Regions from separate parts of the Actinacidiphila reveromycinica genome, predicted to be linked through region 2. Evidence: riboswitches for the same ligand, from Rfam matches in the RefSeq annotation. Region 2 holds a riboswitch; the other holds the start of a gene.
The links. A riboswitch is a leader RNA that binds a small molecule or an ion and turns the genes downstream of it on or off. The one in region 2 is predicted to bind S-adenosylmethionine.
Positions count from the first base shown of each region.

Region 1: it holds a riboswitch for S-adenosylmethionine, as region 2 does, so the genes downstream of both, RVR_RS08115 (aminotransferase class V-fold PLP-dependent enzyme) here and thrC (threonine synthase) in region 2, are expected to answer to the same signal.

Region 1 is NZ_AP018365.1:1,938,291-1,945,748, reverse strand. Features, by position in the region: gene qcrA (cytochrome bc1 complex Rieske iron-sulfur subunit) at 1-128, shown strand, start outside; gene qcrB (cytochrome bc1 complex cytochrome b subunit) at 125-1,765, shown strand; gene trpD (anthranilate phosphoribosyltransferase) at 1,909-2,976, shown strand; SAM riboswitch class IV at 3,065-3,182, shown strand; gene RVR_RS08115 (aminotransferase class V-fold PLP-dependent enzyme) at 3,485-4,804, shown strand; gene RVR_RS08110 (Lrp/AsnC family transcriptional regulator) at 4,876-5,157, opposite strand; gene RVR_RS08105 (rhomboid family intramembrane serine protease) at 5,154-5,933, opposite strand; gene RVR_RS08100 (hypothetical protein) at 6,101-6,361, shown strand; gene RVR_RS08095 (NYN domain-containing protein) at 6,479-7,458, shown strand, end outside.
Region 2 is NZ_AP018365.1:3,444,757-3,452,214, forward strand. Features, by position in the region: gene groL (chaperonin GroEL) at 1-341, opposite strand, end outside; gene RVR_RS14165 (cold-shock protein) at 678-881, opposite strand; gene RVR_RS14170 (ubiquitin-like small modifier protein 1) at 1,394-1,669, opposite strand; gene thrC (threonine synthase) at 1,666-2,988, opposite strand; SAM riboswitch class I at 3,007-3,138, opposite strand; gene RVR_RS14180 (glucosyl-3-phosphoglycerate synthase) at 3,323-4,288, shown strand; gene RVR_RS14185 (alpha,alpha-trehalose-phosphate synthase (UDP-forming)) at 4,366-5,790, shown strand; gene otsB (trehalose-phosphatase) at 5,974-6,822, opposite strand; gene RVR_RS14195 (DUF3263 domain-containing protein) at 6,856-7,200, opposite strand; gene RVR_RS14200 (ABC transporter substrate-binding protein) at 7,231-7,458, opposite strand, start outside.

The sequences.
Region 1 (7,458 bases), 1.5 Mb from region 2:
GGGTGCTCTTCGGCCCCGCCGGCCACCCGCTGCCGCAGCTTCGGATCAGCGTCAACAGTGAGGGCAACCTCATCGCCCTCGGCGACTTCGAGGAGCCCGTCGGCCCGGCATTCTGGGAGCGCTCATGAGCACCACGACCGACGACGCCCCGACCCGGCGTGGCCGCCCCACGAACCCCGGTGAACGGGTCGCGGAGTGGACCGACGGCCGGCTCGGGCTCTACAAGCTCGCCAAGTCCAACCTGCGCAAGATCTTCCCGGACCACTGGTCCTTCATGCTCGGCGAGGTCTGCCTCTACAGCTTCGTGATCCTCATCCTCACGGGTGTGTATCTGACGCTGTTCTTCCACCCGAGCATGAACGAGGTCGTCTACCACGGCCCGTACGCGCCGCTGGACGGTGTGCAGATGTCCGAGGCGTACGCCTCGACGATGCACATCAGCTTCGAGGTGCGCGGCGGCCTGCTGGTCCGGCAGATCCACCACTGGGCGGCGCTGATCTTCATCGCCGCGATGATCGTGCACATGATGCGCGTCTTCTTCACCGGCGCGTTCCGCAAGCCGCGCGAGCTGAACTGGCTGTTCGGCTGGACCCTGCTCTTCCTGGGCATGTTCACCGGCTTCACCGGCTACTCGCTCCCGGACGACCTGCTGTCCGGCACCGGTGTGCGGTTCATGGAGGGCGCGGTCCTGTCCGTGCCGATCGTCGGCACGTACCTGTCGATGTTCCTGTTCGGCGGGGAGTTCCCCGGGCACGACTTCGTGGGCCGGTTCTACTCGGTGCACATCCTGCTGCTGCCGGGCCTGATGGCCGGCCTGCTGGTCGCGCACCTGATCCTGGTTTTCTTCCACAAGCACACCCAGTTCCCGGGTGCGGGCAAGACCGAGAAGAACGTCGTCGGCGCGCCGCTGATGCCGATCTACATGGCCAAGGCCGGCGGCTTCTTCTTCCTGGTCTTCGGTGTCATCGCCGCGATCGCGGCGATCGCCACCATCAACCCGATCTGGACGATGGGCCCCTACCGGCCCGACCAGGTGTCCACCGGAGCCCAGCCCGACTGGTACATGGGCTTCTCCGAGGGCCTGATCCGTGTGATGCCCGGCTGGGAGATCAGGGCCTGGGGCCACACCCTGGTGCTCGGCGTCTTCATCCCGCTGCTGATCTTCCCGCTGGTGATGGTCTCGATCGCGGTCTACCCGTTCATCGAGTCCTGGATCACCGGTGACAAGAACGAGCACCACCTGCTCGACCGGCCGCGCAACCGCCCGGTGCGCACCGGGCTCGGCGTCGCCTGGCTGACCGAGTACTTCGTGCTGCTCATCGGCGGCGGCAACGACCTGTGGGCCACGCACTTCCACCTGTCGATCAACGCGATCACCTGGTTCGTGCGGGTCGGCTTCTTCGTCGCGCCGGTGATCACGTTCTGGATCACCAAGCGGATCTGCCTGGGACTCCAGCGGCGGGACCGCGACAAGGTGCTGCACGGGCGGGAGAGCGGCATCATCAAGCGGCTGCCGCACGGCGAGTTCATCGAGGTGCACGAGCCGCTGTCGCAGCAGCAGTTGCACGTCCTCACCGCCCACCAGCAGCCGCGGCCGATCGACCTCGGCCCGGAGACCGACGAGAACGGGGTCGCCCGCAAGGCCAGCCCGATCGCGAAGGTCCAGGCGAAGCTGTCGCAGGGGTTCTACGGCGAGCACAGCCAGATCCCGAAGCCGACGGCGGAGGAGTACGAGGAGATCACCAGCGGGCACGGCCACCACTAGGCGGCCGTCCTGGCGAAGCAGCGCACCCGGGCCGGACCGGGCACCCCGCCACGGGTGCCCGGTCCGGCCCGGACCGTTTCCCGGACACCCCCACCGGTAGGGTGCGGGCAGACGCATCGACGTGATCCCAGGAGCGTGAAGCCATGAGCGTTGTGCACCCCGCCGGAGGCGAACCCGGGGCCGCGCGCGCCTGGCCGGACGTACTGGGCGCCCTGATCCGCCGCGACGACCTCAGCTCCGAGGAGACCGCGTGGGCGATGGACTCGATCATGAGCGGCGAGGCCACCGACGCGCAGATCGCCGGCTTCGCGGTGGCGCTGCGCAGCAAGGGCGAGACGGTCGCGGAGATCGCCGGGCTGGTCGAGGCGATGTACGCGCACGCGACGACGATCGAGGTGCCGGGCCCGGCCGTGGACGTGGTCGGCACCGGCGGCGACCGGTCGAACTCGGTGAACATCTCCACGATGTCGGCGATCGTGGTGGCCGGCACCGGCACGCGGGTGGTCAAGCACGGCAGCAGGTCGGCGTCGTCGAAGAGCGGCGCCTCCGACGTGCTGGCGGCGCTCGGCGTCGACCTCGACCTGCCGCCGCAGCGGGTCGCGCAGGTCGCGCTGGAGGTGGGCATCACCTTCTGCTTCGCCGTCAGGTTCCACCCCGCGCTGCGCCACGTGGCCACCGCCCGGGCCGAGTTGGGGGTGGCGACGCCGTTCAACTTCCTCGGCCCGCTGACCAACCCGGCCCGGGTGCGGGCCCAGGCCACCGGTGTCGCGGACCTGCGGATGGCGCCGATCCTCGCCGGGGTGCTCGCCGAACGAGGCTCGTCCGCGCTGGTCTTCCGCGGTGACGACGGCCTGGACGAGCTGACCACCACGGCGACCTCGCAGGTGTGGGTGGTCCGGGACGGCAAGGTCGAGCACACCGGCTTCGACCCGCGGGACGTGGGCCTGGAGCTGGTGCCGGTGGAGGCGCTGCGCGGCGGCGAGGCCGCCTACAACGCGGAGGTGGCCCGGCGGCTGCTCGCCGGCGAGCGCGGGCCGGTGCGGGACGCGGTGCTGCTCAACTCCGCGGCGGCGCTGACCGCGCTGGCGCCGGCGGACGGCCGGACGCTGGAGGAGCGGATCGCCGAGGGGCTGGTGCGGGCGGCGGAGTCGATCGACTCGGGTGCGGCGGCGGCGGTGCTGGAGCGCTGGGTGGCGGCCACCCGCGGGTAGCGGCACGGACCGACGCGGGCGTACGGCGCCGTCCATGGTGCGGACGGCATCTTGCGCCCGCGTCGCGGTATGGCACAATCTTGTTCCAGGTCACGAGTGACAGCGCAAAGGCCCCGGCTCGCTGTCCGGCAACCCTCCGTCCGAGGCGGGGTGCCCCGGGTGATGACCAGGCTGTGACGCAGCGAGGCTCACAGCAAGCCGGACTGGGGAGTTCTTTCATGAGCAAGCGAATGCGTTAGGGCCTGTCGGCCCCGGTCTCTGCAACCAGCAATTCCGCCCGATCACCGTGCACCGCGCCGTCCGCGCGGCCGCTCCAGGCCGCCGCTTCGTGGTGCTTTCGCCTGCCTTCCGCCGGGAGTTCGCCTTGACCGTCACCACCAGCACCACGGGCACCAGCGCCGCCGCCCCCCGCGCCACCGCCCCCCGCGCCACCGCCACCACCGTCGCTGCCGCTTCCACTTCCGCCGACACCGCCGACGCGGAGTGCGCCGCCTGTAGCCGCGCCCCGCTGCCCGTGCTCGGCCGGGACGTGCGGGTGCCGCTCGTCACCGGCGGGGAAGTGGGGTACGCCGCCCTGGACTACGCCGCCAGCGCCCCCGCCCTCCAGCGGGTGTGGGACGACGTCGCCGCCTACGCGCCCTACTACGGCAGCGTGCACCGCGGTGCCGGCTACCTGTCGCAGCTTTCCACCGACCTGTTCGAGCAGAGCCGTGAGACGGTCGCGGAGTTCCTGGGCTGCCGCCCGGACGACGAGCTGATCTTCACCCGCTCCACCACCGACTCGCTGAACCTGCTGGCGTCCGCCCTCCCGGCCGGCACCCGCGTCTACGTCTTCGACACCGAGCACCACGCGGCCCTGCTGCCCTGGCAGCGGGCCGACCGCGCCCAGGTCGAGTACCTGCCCGCCCCGCGCACCCCCGAGCAGGCCGTCGCCTCGCTGGACGTGGCCCTGCACGGCGCCCCGAAGGGCCCCAAGCTGGTCTGCGTGACGGGCGCCTCCAACGTCACCGGCGAGATCTGGCCGGTGCGCGAGCTGGCCGCGGCCGCGCACCGGCACGGCGCGCGGATCGTGCTCGACGCCGCCCAGCTCGCCCCGCACCACCCGGTGGACATCACCGCGCTGGACGTGGACTGGGTGGCGCTGTCCGGGCACAAGCTCTACGCGCCCTTCGGCGCCGGGGTGCTGGCCGGCCGGGCCGACTGGCTGCGGGAGGCCGAGCCGTACCTCGCCGGCGGCGGCGCCACCCGCAAGGTCGCGCGCTCCGGTGACGCGCTGTCCGTGGAGTGGCACTCCGGCACCGCGCGGCACGAGGCCGGCTCGCCGAACGTGATCGGCGCGTACGCCATCGCGTCCGCCTGCAAGGCGCTCACCGAGGCGGGCTTCGACTCCCTTGTCACTCGTGAGCGTGAACTGCTCGCCCGGCTGCGGGACGGGCTCGCCGAGATCCCCGAGGTGCGGGTGCTCTCGCTGTTCGGCGCCGGCTCCGCCCGGGTCGGGGTGCTGTCCTTCGTGGTCCGCGGCTGGAACTCCTCGCACTTCGCCGCCGCGCTCTCCGCGGAGTACGGCATCGGCGTGCGGGACGGGCTGTTCTGCGCGCACCCGCTGGTGCGGACCCTGCTGGACACCGAGCCGGACGAGCCGGGGGAGTGCGGCGCGCCGGACGCCGCGCCCGGCGAGCGGTCCCTGAACGCCGTGCGGGTCAGCTTCGGGGCGGGCACGCCGCAGGAGCACGTCGAGCGGTTCCTCGGGGCGGTGCGCACCCTGGTCCGGGACGGCGCCGCCTGGCGCTACCGCACGGAAGAGGGGCGTTGCGTGCCGGTCCGCTGAGGTGCGGTGCCGTACGGGGGCACGGGGCCGGGAGCCTCACCCGGCAGGCACCCGGCGCGGCACGGGGTTCCTCAGGAGTCCAGCCCGATGGAGAACGCGGCCTCCAGGTCGTGCTGGGAGTAGGTCCGGAACGCCACGTGGGTGTCGGTCACCTCGACCCCCGGGATCTTGGAGATCTTCCCGGGGATGATGTCCGCGAGGTCGTCGTGGCGGGCCACCCGCACCAGCGCGACCAGGTCGTAGGTGCCGGTCACGGAGTACACCTCGCTGACGTGGTCCAGCGCGGCGATCGACTCGGCGATCTCGGGGATCTGGTCCACGGAGGTCTTGATGAGCACGATCGCGGTGATCACGGCTGGACGTCTCCTCGGGTGGGTGCGATGACGACGCTCACCTTACGCCGTGGCCGGTAGCAGGCCCACGCGCACAGGAAGCCGAAGGCGAAGCCGACGACGTGGGCGAGGTAGGCGACGCCCGGGCCGCCCTGCGCGGTCTGCGCGGCCAGCCACTGGAGCACGAACCAGAAGCCGAGCACGACCCAGGCGGGGAAGCGCAGCGGCACGAAGAACAGGAACGGGAAGAGGCTGGTGACCCGGGCCCTGGGATAGAGGTAGAGGTAGGCGCCGAGGGCACCGGAGATCGCCCCGGACGCGCCGACCAGGCTCTGCGTGTCGTCGGCGTTGGCGAGTGCGAAGCCGTACGTGGCCAGGTAGCCCGCCGCGAGGTAGAAGAGCGCGAAGCGCGCCCGGCCCATCCGGTTCTCCACGTTGTCGCCGAAGACGTAGAGGAAGAGCATGTTGCCGATCAGGTGCAGCCAGCCGCCGTGCACGAACATCGAGGTCAGCACGGACAGGAACGGCACCTTCGGGAACGCGCCCGGGCCGCGGCAGCCGGCCGGCAGGTCCAGCGCGCCGACCGGCATCCGGCCGTGGAACAGCTCGCTGGGGATGACACCCCACCGGTCGAAGTAGACCGCCTGCGCGCACTGGAGCGCGTGCCCGCTGCCGTCGGGCCGCACGAAGCCGGAGACCGGGCCGAGCAGGAACACCACGGTGCACAGGGCGATCAGCGTGTAGGTCACCACCGGACGGCGGCGGACCGGGTTCTTGTCGTACACCGGGATGACCATGCACCGATCATGACGGAAGCGGACCAACCGGCGCGGAACGCCTCGCCGCAGCGCGGTGGACCTCCGAGGCCGTAGGGTGACCGGGGCACATACCGCCCGCCGGATGGGTAGGGGTGAGCCGTAGTCCGCCCAGTACACGCACCGACACGAGAAGAGGTGCGGAGCCGATGACGGTTCCCCTGCCGACCGCGACCACCCGCTGGCGCTGCACCCTGTGCGGCAACCTGACCAGGTTCGACGTCACCCGCTCGACCCGCGTGGTGGAGTACGTGCACCTCGACCTGGGCGGCGAGCCGCGCACCGAGGAGACCGAGGTGCTCAGCGAGACCGTGGAGTCCGTGCGGTGCCGGTGGTGCAACGCGGTGGACCAGGTCGAACTGGTGGACCGTCCCGGCACGGACGTGATGGACGGTTCCGCACGGGGTTGAGCTCTGTTGCGGGGACAATGGAAGCAGCAGGCGGCGGCCGGGAGGATCGAAGGGGGCCGGGAGGGCGCCGAGGAACCCGACAGGGAGTGACTGGTGGATGGTAACGGCGGCCGACCGCTGCCCGACGAGGAGAGCGGCCCGGGCGCCGGCGGGCCCGCGCTCGACCGGCCGCTGCCCGAGGGCGTGCGCCACCGGGTGGTCGCCATCGCCGCCGACGCGTTCGGCGGGTTCACCTACCCCGAACTGCCGGTCTCGCTGCGTCCGTACGCGCGTTTCACGCCCTCCCGGCGGGTGAAGTACGCCGCGACCGCGCTGGCCGCCGCGCTGGAGTCGGACGCCGCCTTCCGGCAGAAGGTCGCCGGGCGGCTGCGGGAGGCCCAGCCGGAGCTGACCGGCGCGCTGGACTCCGGCAGCGCGCCGCCGGCCGCCGATCCGCTGGACGTGGCCGCGGCCGCGTACCTGCTGCGCCCGGAGGGGTGGGCCAAGCTCGTGGCGACCGCGGGCGAGGAGGTCGAGCGGGCCGACGCCGAGCGGGCCGACGAGGAGGCGGCGCGGGAACTCGCCCGGCTGCGCGAGGAGGTGGCCGCGCTCCAGGCCCAGGCACGCGCCGACGCCGCCCGCGCCCGCGGCGAACTGGACGCGGTGCGCAAGGAGGGCGACGCGCTGCACCGCAAGCTGCGCGCCGCGCACAGCGACGTGAAGCGGGCGGAGTCCGCGCAGCGCAAGCTCCAGGCCGAACTGGACGAGACCCGGGCGGCGGCCGCGCGGGAGCGTGCCGCCGCCGAGGGCGAGGCGCGCCGGCTGCGGACCCGGATCGCCGAGGCCGAGGCGGCGGTGGAGGCCGGCCGGCGGGCGGTCCGCGAGGGCCGCAGCGTGGAGGAGGTCCGGCTGCGGCTGCTGCTGGACACGGTGCTGGACGCGGCCGCCGGGCTGCGGCGGGAACTGGCGCTGCCGCCGCGCGACACGCTCGGGGTGCGGCCGGCGGACACCGTGGACGCGGTGGCGCCCGGCGAGTTCAGCGCCCGCGACATCGCCACCCGGGCGCTGTCCGACACCGACCCGGCCCTGCTGGACCAGCTCCTCGCGCTGCCGCAGGC
Region 2 (7,458 bases):
GCCATCGGGTTGGCGCCGGCGGCGACGTTGCGCAGGCCCTCCTTGACCAGGGCCTGGGCCAGGACGGTCGCGGTCGTCGTGCCGTCACCGGCGACGTCGTCGGTCTTCTTCGCGACTTCCTTGACCAGCTCGGCGCCGATCTTCTCGTACGGGTCCTCGAGTTCGATCTCCTTGGCGATGGACACACCATCGTTGGTGATCGTGGGAGCGCCCCACTTCTTCTCGAGGACCACGTTCCGGCCCTTGGGGCCCAGGGTGACCTTGACGGCGTCGGCGAGCTGGTTCATCCCGCGCTCAAGGCCGCGCCGTGCCTCCTCGTCGAACGCGATGATCTTGGCCATGGTGAAGTGTCCTCCGCGGACTGGGTTGTTTGCGCTCGGGACCGTGTGGTGCCCGCGACGGACGGCCCGCCGGCCGCCGGTTCCTTCCCGACGTCCGCACGGCCCTCACCGACCCGGCCCTGCTGTCACTCTCACGCGGAGAGTGCTAACGCCAATGATTAGCACTCACCCCCTGCGAGTGCAAGCGGTTCGCTCCGGGGGTCCGGTCGTGAACAGGGTTGCCCCGCAGGTCGGGGGCGCCCCGGCGGGGCGCCGGAAAAGGAGGGAGCCGCACCCCGGGCGGGGTGCGGCTCCTCCGTGTGAAAGGTCGCGTCGATGGTCGAACGCGCCGTGAAGTCAGCCGGCGAGACGGACCATGTCCGCCTGCGGCCCCTTCTGACCCTGCGAGATCTCGAACTCGACCCGCTGGCCTTCTTCGAGGGTGCGGTACCCGTCCATCTGGATCGCGCTGTAGTGGACGAAGACATCCGCACCACCGTCGACCGCGATGAAGCCGTAGCCCTTCTCCGCGTTGAACCACTTGACGGTGCCCTGAGCCATTCCTAACTCCCCTATTGCTGGCCCTATCGCGGCCCCGCACTTCACGGGCCCGGGTCAGACCTCACCCGCCCGTTGACCCCTTACCGTCGACAGGTGGGGCCCCTGGGGGGCGTGCGCCGGAACGCGTCGACCGCGGCTGAATGTATCTGCACGGATGCCGTCTGCAACAGGTCAATCGGACGAGAATTCTGGGCGCGACCCATCGGAAATAGCCCGAGAAAAAACGATAAGCCGGGGCAAGCCGGGCCGGACATACCGGACGAAGGGCAGAATTCGTTCGTGAATTTGGCGATAAATCGCTGAGGTCGCTTGCACCGGGTGTCCGCGCCGCGAGATTGCCACCGGCAACTGTACAACTCTTCAACTACCGCCCTGTGACGCGGATGCCCCGTCCACCCACAGGGGTGAACGGGGCACAAACCGCCCGAACCCGCGCCCGCCGCCCAACTCCCGCCGGGCGGCGCTCGGTTCGGCCGACGACGGGTGCGTCGATCCGAGGGACGGCCGGAGGTTCAGCCGCCGGCGACAGCGGGAATGATCGAGACACTCGCGCCATCCGGCACGGCCGTCTCCAGACCCTGGGAAAACCTCACGTCGTCATCGTTGACATACACGTTCACGAAACGCCGCAGCTTTCCTGCGTCGTCCAGTACGCGTGCCGAAATTCCCTGGTGATCGCGCTCAAGGGAGTTGATCACCTCGGCGAGGGTGGAACCCTCGGCGGGCACTTCTGCCTGGCCGCCGGTGTAGGTGCGCAGAATGGTGGGGATACGTACGGAAGCACTCATGCGAGGCCAGCCTCTCGGAATGCGGCAAGGGTCGGGCGGATGGTCGCGGTCGGTCCGGTGGTGGGCGCCACCGCGTCCAGGGTCTTCAGTCCGTCGCCGGTGTTGAGCACGACGGTCTCGGCGGCCGGGTCGAGCTGCCCCGACTCGATCAGCTTCTTCAGCACGCCGACGGTCACGCCGCCCGCGGTCTCCGCGAAGATGCCCTCGGTCCGCGCGAGCAGCTTGATCGCGTCCACGATCTGCTCGTCGTCCACGTCCTCGACGGCCCCGCCGGTGCGCCGGGCGATGTCCAGCACGTACGGGCCGTCCGCCGGGTTGCCGATCGCCAGCGACTTGGCGATGGTGTCCGGCTTCACCGGCCGCACCACGTCGTGCCCGGCCTTGAAGGCCGCCGACACCGGGGAGCACCCCTCGGCCTGGGCACCGTAGATCCGGTACGGCTTCTCCTCGACCAGGCCGAGCGCGATCAGCTCCTTGAGGCCCTTGTCGATCTTGGTGAGCTGGGAGCCGGACGCGATCGGGATGACCAGGTTGTCCGGCAGCCGCCAGCCGAGCTGCTCGGCGATCTCGTAGGCGAGCGTCTTGGAGCCCTCGCCGTAGTACGGGCGCAGGTTGACGTTCACGAAGCCCCAGCCCTCGCCGATCGGGTCGCCGATCAGCTCCGAGCAGAAGCGGTTCACGTCGTCGTAGCTGCCCTCGATGCCGACCAGCTCGCCGCCGTAGACCGCGGCCATCACGACCTTGCCGGCCTCCAGGTCGTGCGGGATGAACACGCAGGAGCGGAAGCCCGCGCGGGCGGCCGCGGCGCCCACGGCGCCGGCCAGGTTGCCGGTGGAGGAGCAGGACAGCGTGGTGAGGCCGAAGGTGCGGGCGGCCTCCAGCGCGATCGCGACCACCCGGTCCTTGAAGGAGTGGGTGGGGTTGCCGGAGTCGTCCTTGACGTGCAGGCCGCCGGTGATGCCCAGTTCACGGGCGAGGTTGTCGGCCTTGACGAGCTTGGTCCAGCCGGGGTTCAGGTTCGGCTTGGTGGTGACGTCGGCGGGCACCGGCAGCAGCGGGGCGTACCGCCAGATGTTCGTCGGCCCGGCCTCGATGCGCGCGCGCAGCGCCTCGGGGTCGCCGGTCGGCAGGTCGTAGGCCACTTCGAGCGGCCCGAAACACTCCAGACACGCGAAGACCGGGCTCAGCGGGTAGCGGGCGCCGCACTCCCGGCAGGACAGCGCGGCGGCCGGCCCGAACGGTGCGGGGGCTCCGGCGTCCTGGGCACCCTGGGTGCCGGGGGTGGAGTCGGTGGTGCTTGCGACGGTTTGCGCAGCCATGACAGGCGAGGCCCTTTCTCCTCATCTTCCTCGCACGCGGGCGCGTCACGAGACGGAATTGGCACCTTCCCCACCGTGCGTGACCTCGCGGTCGGCGGGAGGGTTGCCGGGGCTTCTACGGGCCGTTCCCTCTGCCCCTCTGGATGAGCGGTATGGCGACCAGGGCCGGTACGGACCGGACCCGTCGCGTTTGTGCGCGTCGCGCCCCCGGCATGCGGTGGCGTCACGCGTTGTTCAAGACTGTAACCGACAGGGGCGGCAATTGAGATAGTCGTCCGCACCGCGAGATGGATCACACGCCCGGTTCCGGGGCGTCGCGAGGGAGAGGACTCACGTGCTCGACGAGGTGGAGCACTGGCTGCGCACCCGGTCGTGGTCGGCCGCACAGCGGCCGCTCGGCCGGCTGCTGGACGCCAAGCGCGCGGCCGGCGCCCAGGGCACGGTCAGCGTGGTGCTGCCGGCCCTCGACGAGGAGGCGACGGTCGGCGCGATCGTGGCCGCGATCCGCCGCGACCTGATGTCGGCGGCCGTGCCGCTGGTGGACGAGGTGGTCGTGGTCGACTCCGGCTCCACCGACCGCACCGCCGAGGTCGCCGCGGCCGCGGGAGCCCGCGTGGTCGAACGGGACGCGATCCTGCCGCGGCTGCCCGCCCTGCCCGGCAAGGGCGAGGTGCTGTGGCGCTCACTGCTGGTGACCGGCGGCGAGATCGTCTGCTTCGTCGACGCGGACCTGCGCGAGTTCGACACCCGGTTCGTCTCGGGGATCGTCGGCCCGCTGCTCACCGATCCCGCGGTGCACCTGGTCAAGGCGATGTACGACCGCCCGCTGGAGACCGGCGGCGCCGTGGTGCCCGCGGGCGGCGGCCGCGTCACCGAACTCGTCGCCCGTCCGCTGCTCAACCTGCACTGGCCGCGGCTGGCGGGGTTCGTCCAGCCGCTCGGCGGGGAGTACGCCGCCCGCCGCTCCCTGCTGGAGCGGCTGCCCTTCCCGGTGGGGTACGGCGTGGAGCTGGGCATGCTCGTCGACGCGCTGGACCTGGTGGGCCTGGACGGCCTCGGGCAGGTGGACGTCGGGGTGCGGCACCACCGGCACCAGGACGGCCAGGCGCTCGGCCGGATGGCCGCGGCGATCTACCGCACCGCACAGGTCCGGCTCGCCCGCGGGCACCTGGTCCGTCCGCAGCTCACCCAGTTCGGGCGGGCCGGCACGGCCTTCGTGCCCCGCACCCACCCGGTCGACACGGAGGAACGGCCCCCCATGGCCGCGCTCCCGGAGTACCTGGCCCGCAAGGCGGCGTAGGGCGGCCGGGCCGGAGGGGGACGAAGCGCACACCGGAGGGACGTTTGAGCTGCGCGGGAACCGGCAAAGCTGGCGGCATGGAGGGATCTTCGCAGGGTGCCCGGATTCTGGTCGCGTCGAACCGCGGCCCGGTGTCGTACACCGTGGCGGAGGACGGCACCCTCGGCAGCCGCAGGGGCGGGGGCGGCGTCGTCTCCGGGCTGAGCGCGATCGGCCCCGACGCGGGCGCCGTGTGGGTGTGCGCGGCGCTGTCGGACGGCGACCGGGAGGCGGTGCGGCGCGGGGTCGCCGAGCCCGGGGTGCGGATGATCGCCGTCCCCCCGGAGGTCTTCCACGCGGCGTACAACGACATCGCGAACTCGGTGCTGTGGTTCGTGCACCACCTCCTCTACCAGACCCCCTTCGAGCCGGTCTTCGACGAGGAGTTCCGCGACCACTGGGCCGCCTACGAGGCGTACAACGAGGCGTTCGCCGACGCGCTCGCCCAGGAGGCCGCCGAGGGCGCCGCCGTCCTGGTGCAGGACTACCACCTGGCGCTGGTGCCCGCGCTGCTGCGCGAGCGCCGCCCCGACCTGCGGATCGGCCACTTCTCGCACACCCCGTGGGCCCCGCCGGACTACTTCCGCCTGCTGCCCGACGACGTGGCCGCGCGCCTGCTCGAAGGCGTCCTCGGCGCCGACCGGGCCGCCTTCCTCACCCACCGCTGGGCCGCCGCGTTCGCCGCGTGCTGCGCCGACGTGCTCGGCGCCGAGGTGTCCGCCGACGGCGGGTCGGTCACCCACCGGGGCCGGACCACCCGGCTGGGCGTGCACGGCCTGGGGGCCGACGCGGAGTTCCTGCGCGAGCGCGCGCAGCGGCCGGACGTCGTCGAGCGGATGGCGGCGCTGCGGGCCGAGGCCGGCCCGGGCCGCCGGCTGATCGTCCGGGTGGACCGCACCGAGCTGTCGAAGAACATCGTGCGCGGCCTGTACGCCTACCGGCGGCTGCTCACCGAGCACCCCGGGTGGCGCGAGCGCGTCGTCCACGTGGCGTTCGCCTACCCCTCGCGGCAGGACCTGGCGAGCTACCGGGAGTACACCGCGGAGGTCTCCCGGGTGGCCGCCGAGGTCAACGACGAGTTCGGCACCGCCGGGTGGACGCCGGTGATCCTCAAGGTCGACGACGACTTCGCCCGCTCGCTGGCGGCGTACCGCCTCGCCGACGTGGCCCTGGTCAACCCGATCCGCGACGGCATGAACCTGGTGGCCAAGGAGGTCCCGGTCGTCTCCGACCAGGGAGTGGCCCTGGTGCTGTCCCGCGAGGCGGGCGCCTTCGAGGAACTGGGCGCCGACGCCTTCACGGTCAACCCGTACGACATCCGCGCGACCGCCGTCGCCCTGAACGAGGCGCTGACCCTGCCCGAGGCCGACCGCGCCGACCGCTCCAAGCGCCTGGCCGCCGCGGCGACCGCGCTCCCGCCCACCCGGTGGTTCCTCGACCAGTTGCACGCCCTCGACGTCTGACCAACCTCGACGTCCGGCACCTCGACATCCGGCCCCGCGATGTCCGGCACCTCGACATCCGGCCCCGCGACGTCCGACCGCCCGCGCGGGCCGGGCCCGCGCTCCCGCCGCCGGTGCTCCGGCTGGTGCTCCGGCACCCGGTGCTCCCGCGGCCGGCCTCCTCGCTCCGGCGCCCGCTCGCCGTCAGGCCAGCCGGTCGGCCAGGTGGTCCAGCAGGCGGACGACGCCCGCCGGGCCCGCCACGGTGAGGTCGGCCCGCGCCAGCACCTCCTGGGGGGTCTCCTCCGCGCCCGCGCTGGCCACCAGCAGCCCGGGCAGGCCCTTGGCCCGCAGGTCCTCGACCGCGGCGTACGCGGCGAGGTCGCCGAGGTCGTCGCCCGCGTACAGCACGCTGCCCGCGCCGGCCTCGCGGAGGAAGCCGGTGAGGGCCACGCCCTTGTCGACGCCGGGCGGGCGCAGTTCCAGGACGTACCGGCCGGGTTCGACCACCAGGCCGTGGCGCGCGGCGAGTTCGCCCAGCGGCGCGCGCAGCGCCTCGAAGGCGGCGTCGGGGTCGTCGGTGCGGCGGGTGTGCACGGCGACCGCGTGGCCGCCCTTGTCCTCGATCCACAGGCCCGGCCACCGCCCCACCGACTCGAGGAAGCCGGGCAGTTCGGCGCGGACGGCGGTGACGCCCTCGGGGGCGGCCGGCGTGTGCGCCTCGCCGCTGCGGGCGTCCCAGCGCTCGGCGCCGTAGTGGCCGAGGACCACGAGGTGCTCCAGCCCGGGCACCTCGGCGAAGCCGCCGTACCGGACGGCGACCGCGGCCGGGCGGCCGGTGAGGATCACCGCGGCGGCCAGGTGCGGGGCGAGCCGTGCCAGTGCCGCCGCCGCGCCGGGGTGGGCGCGGGCCTGTTCGGGGTCGGGCACGATGGGCGCGAGCGTGCCGTCGAAGTCCAGTGCGACGACCGCGCGTTCGGGGTGGGCGAGCAGCGCGGTCAACCCGTCCCTGCCCTCGGGCGTGCGCGGGGTGAACGTCTCGGCGAAGGCCATGGGGCGAGCCTAACGGAACCGCCCGGGCACCCCTCAGCGGTTGTCGGCGTGCCGCTGCCGGGTCAGGCGCCAGCGGTTGACGGTGGTCGGGGCGGCCCGCAGGGCGCGGGGGTCGTCGAGGAGGGCGTTGAGGTGCTGGAAGAAGGCGGTCGGGGAGATGCCGAGCCGCTCGCGGATCGCCCGGTCCCGCGGGCCGGGACCGCTCCAGGTCCGCCCCGCGAGGTCCAGCACCGCCAGGTCGCGCGCGGACAGCCCGCCGGGAGCCTCCCGCGCGGACGCGCCGGAACCGCCGTCCGCGCCCGCGCCGCCCCCGCGCGCCTCCACGTCCCCGCGCGCCTCCGCGCCCGCGCCCGCTTCCCCGTCCGCGCCCTCGGCCACGTCCGCCGCTCCCTACCGCTGCCGCTGCCGCTACTGCGCCTCGGACGTCAGCCCCTGGCCGTCCTGCGTCTCCGCGTAGTTCTGCAACTGCGACAGTACGGTCTTCGGGTCGCTGTGCACCGCGGTGCCGATGACCTTCTTCATGCGGTCGTCGACGGTCGTCCAGGAGGTCTTGTCCACCGGGTAGAAGACCGCCTCCGGCAGCAGGTTGAGGAACTGCACCAGGTCGGCGTCGCGCTTCTCGCCCTGCATGACCTC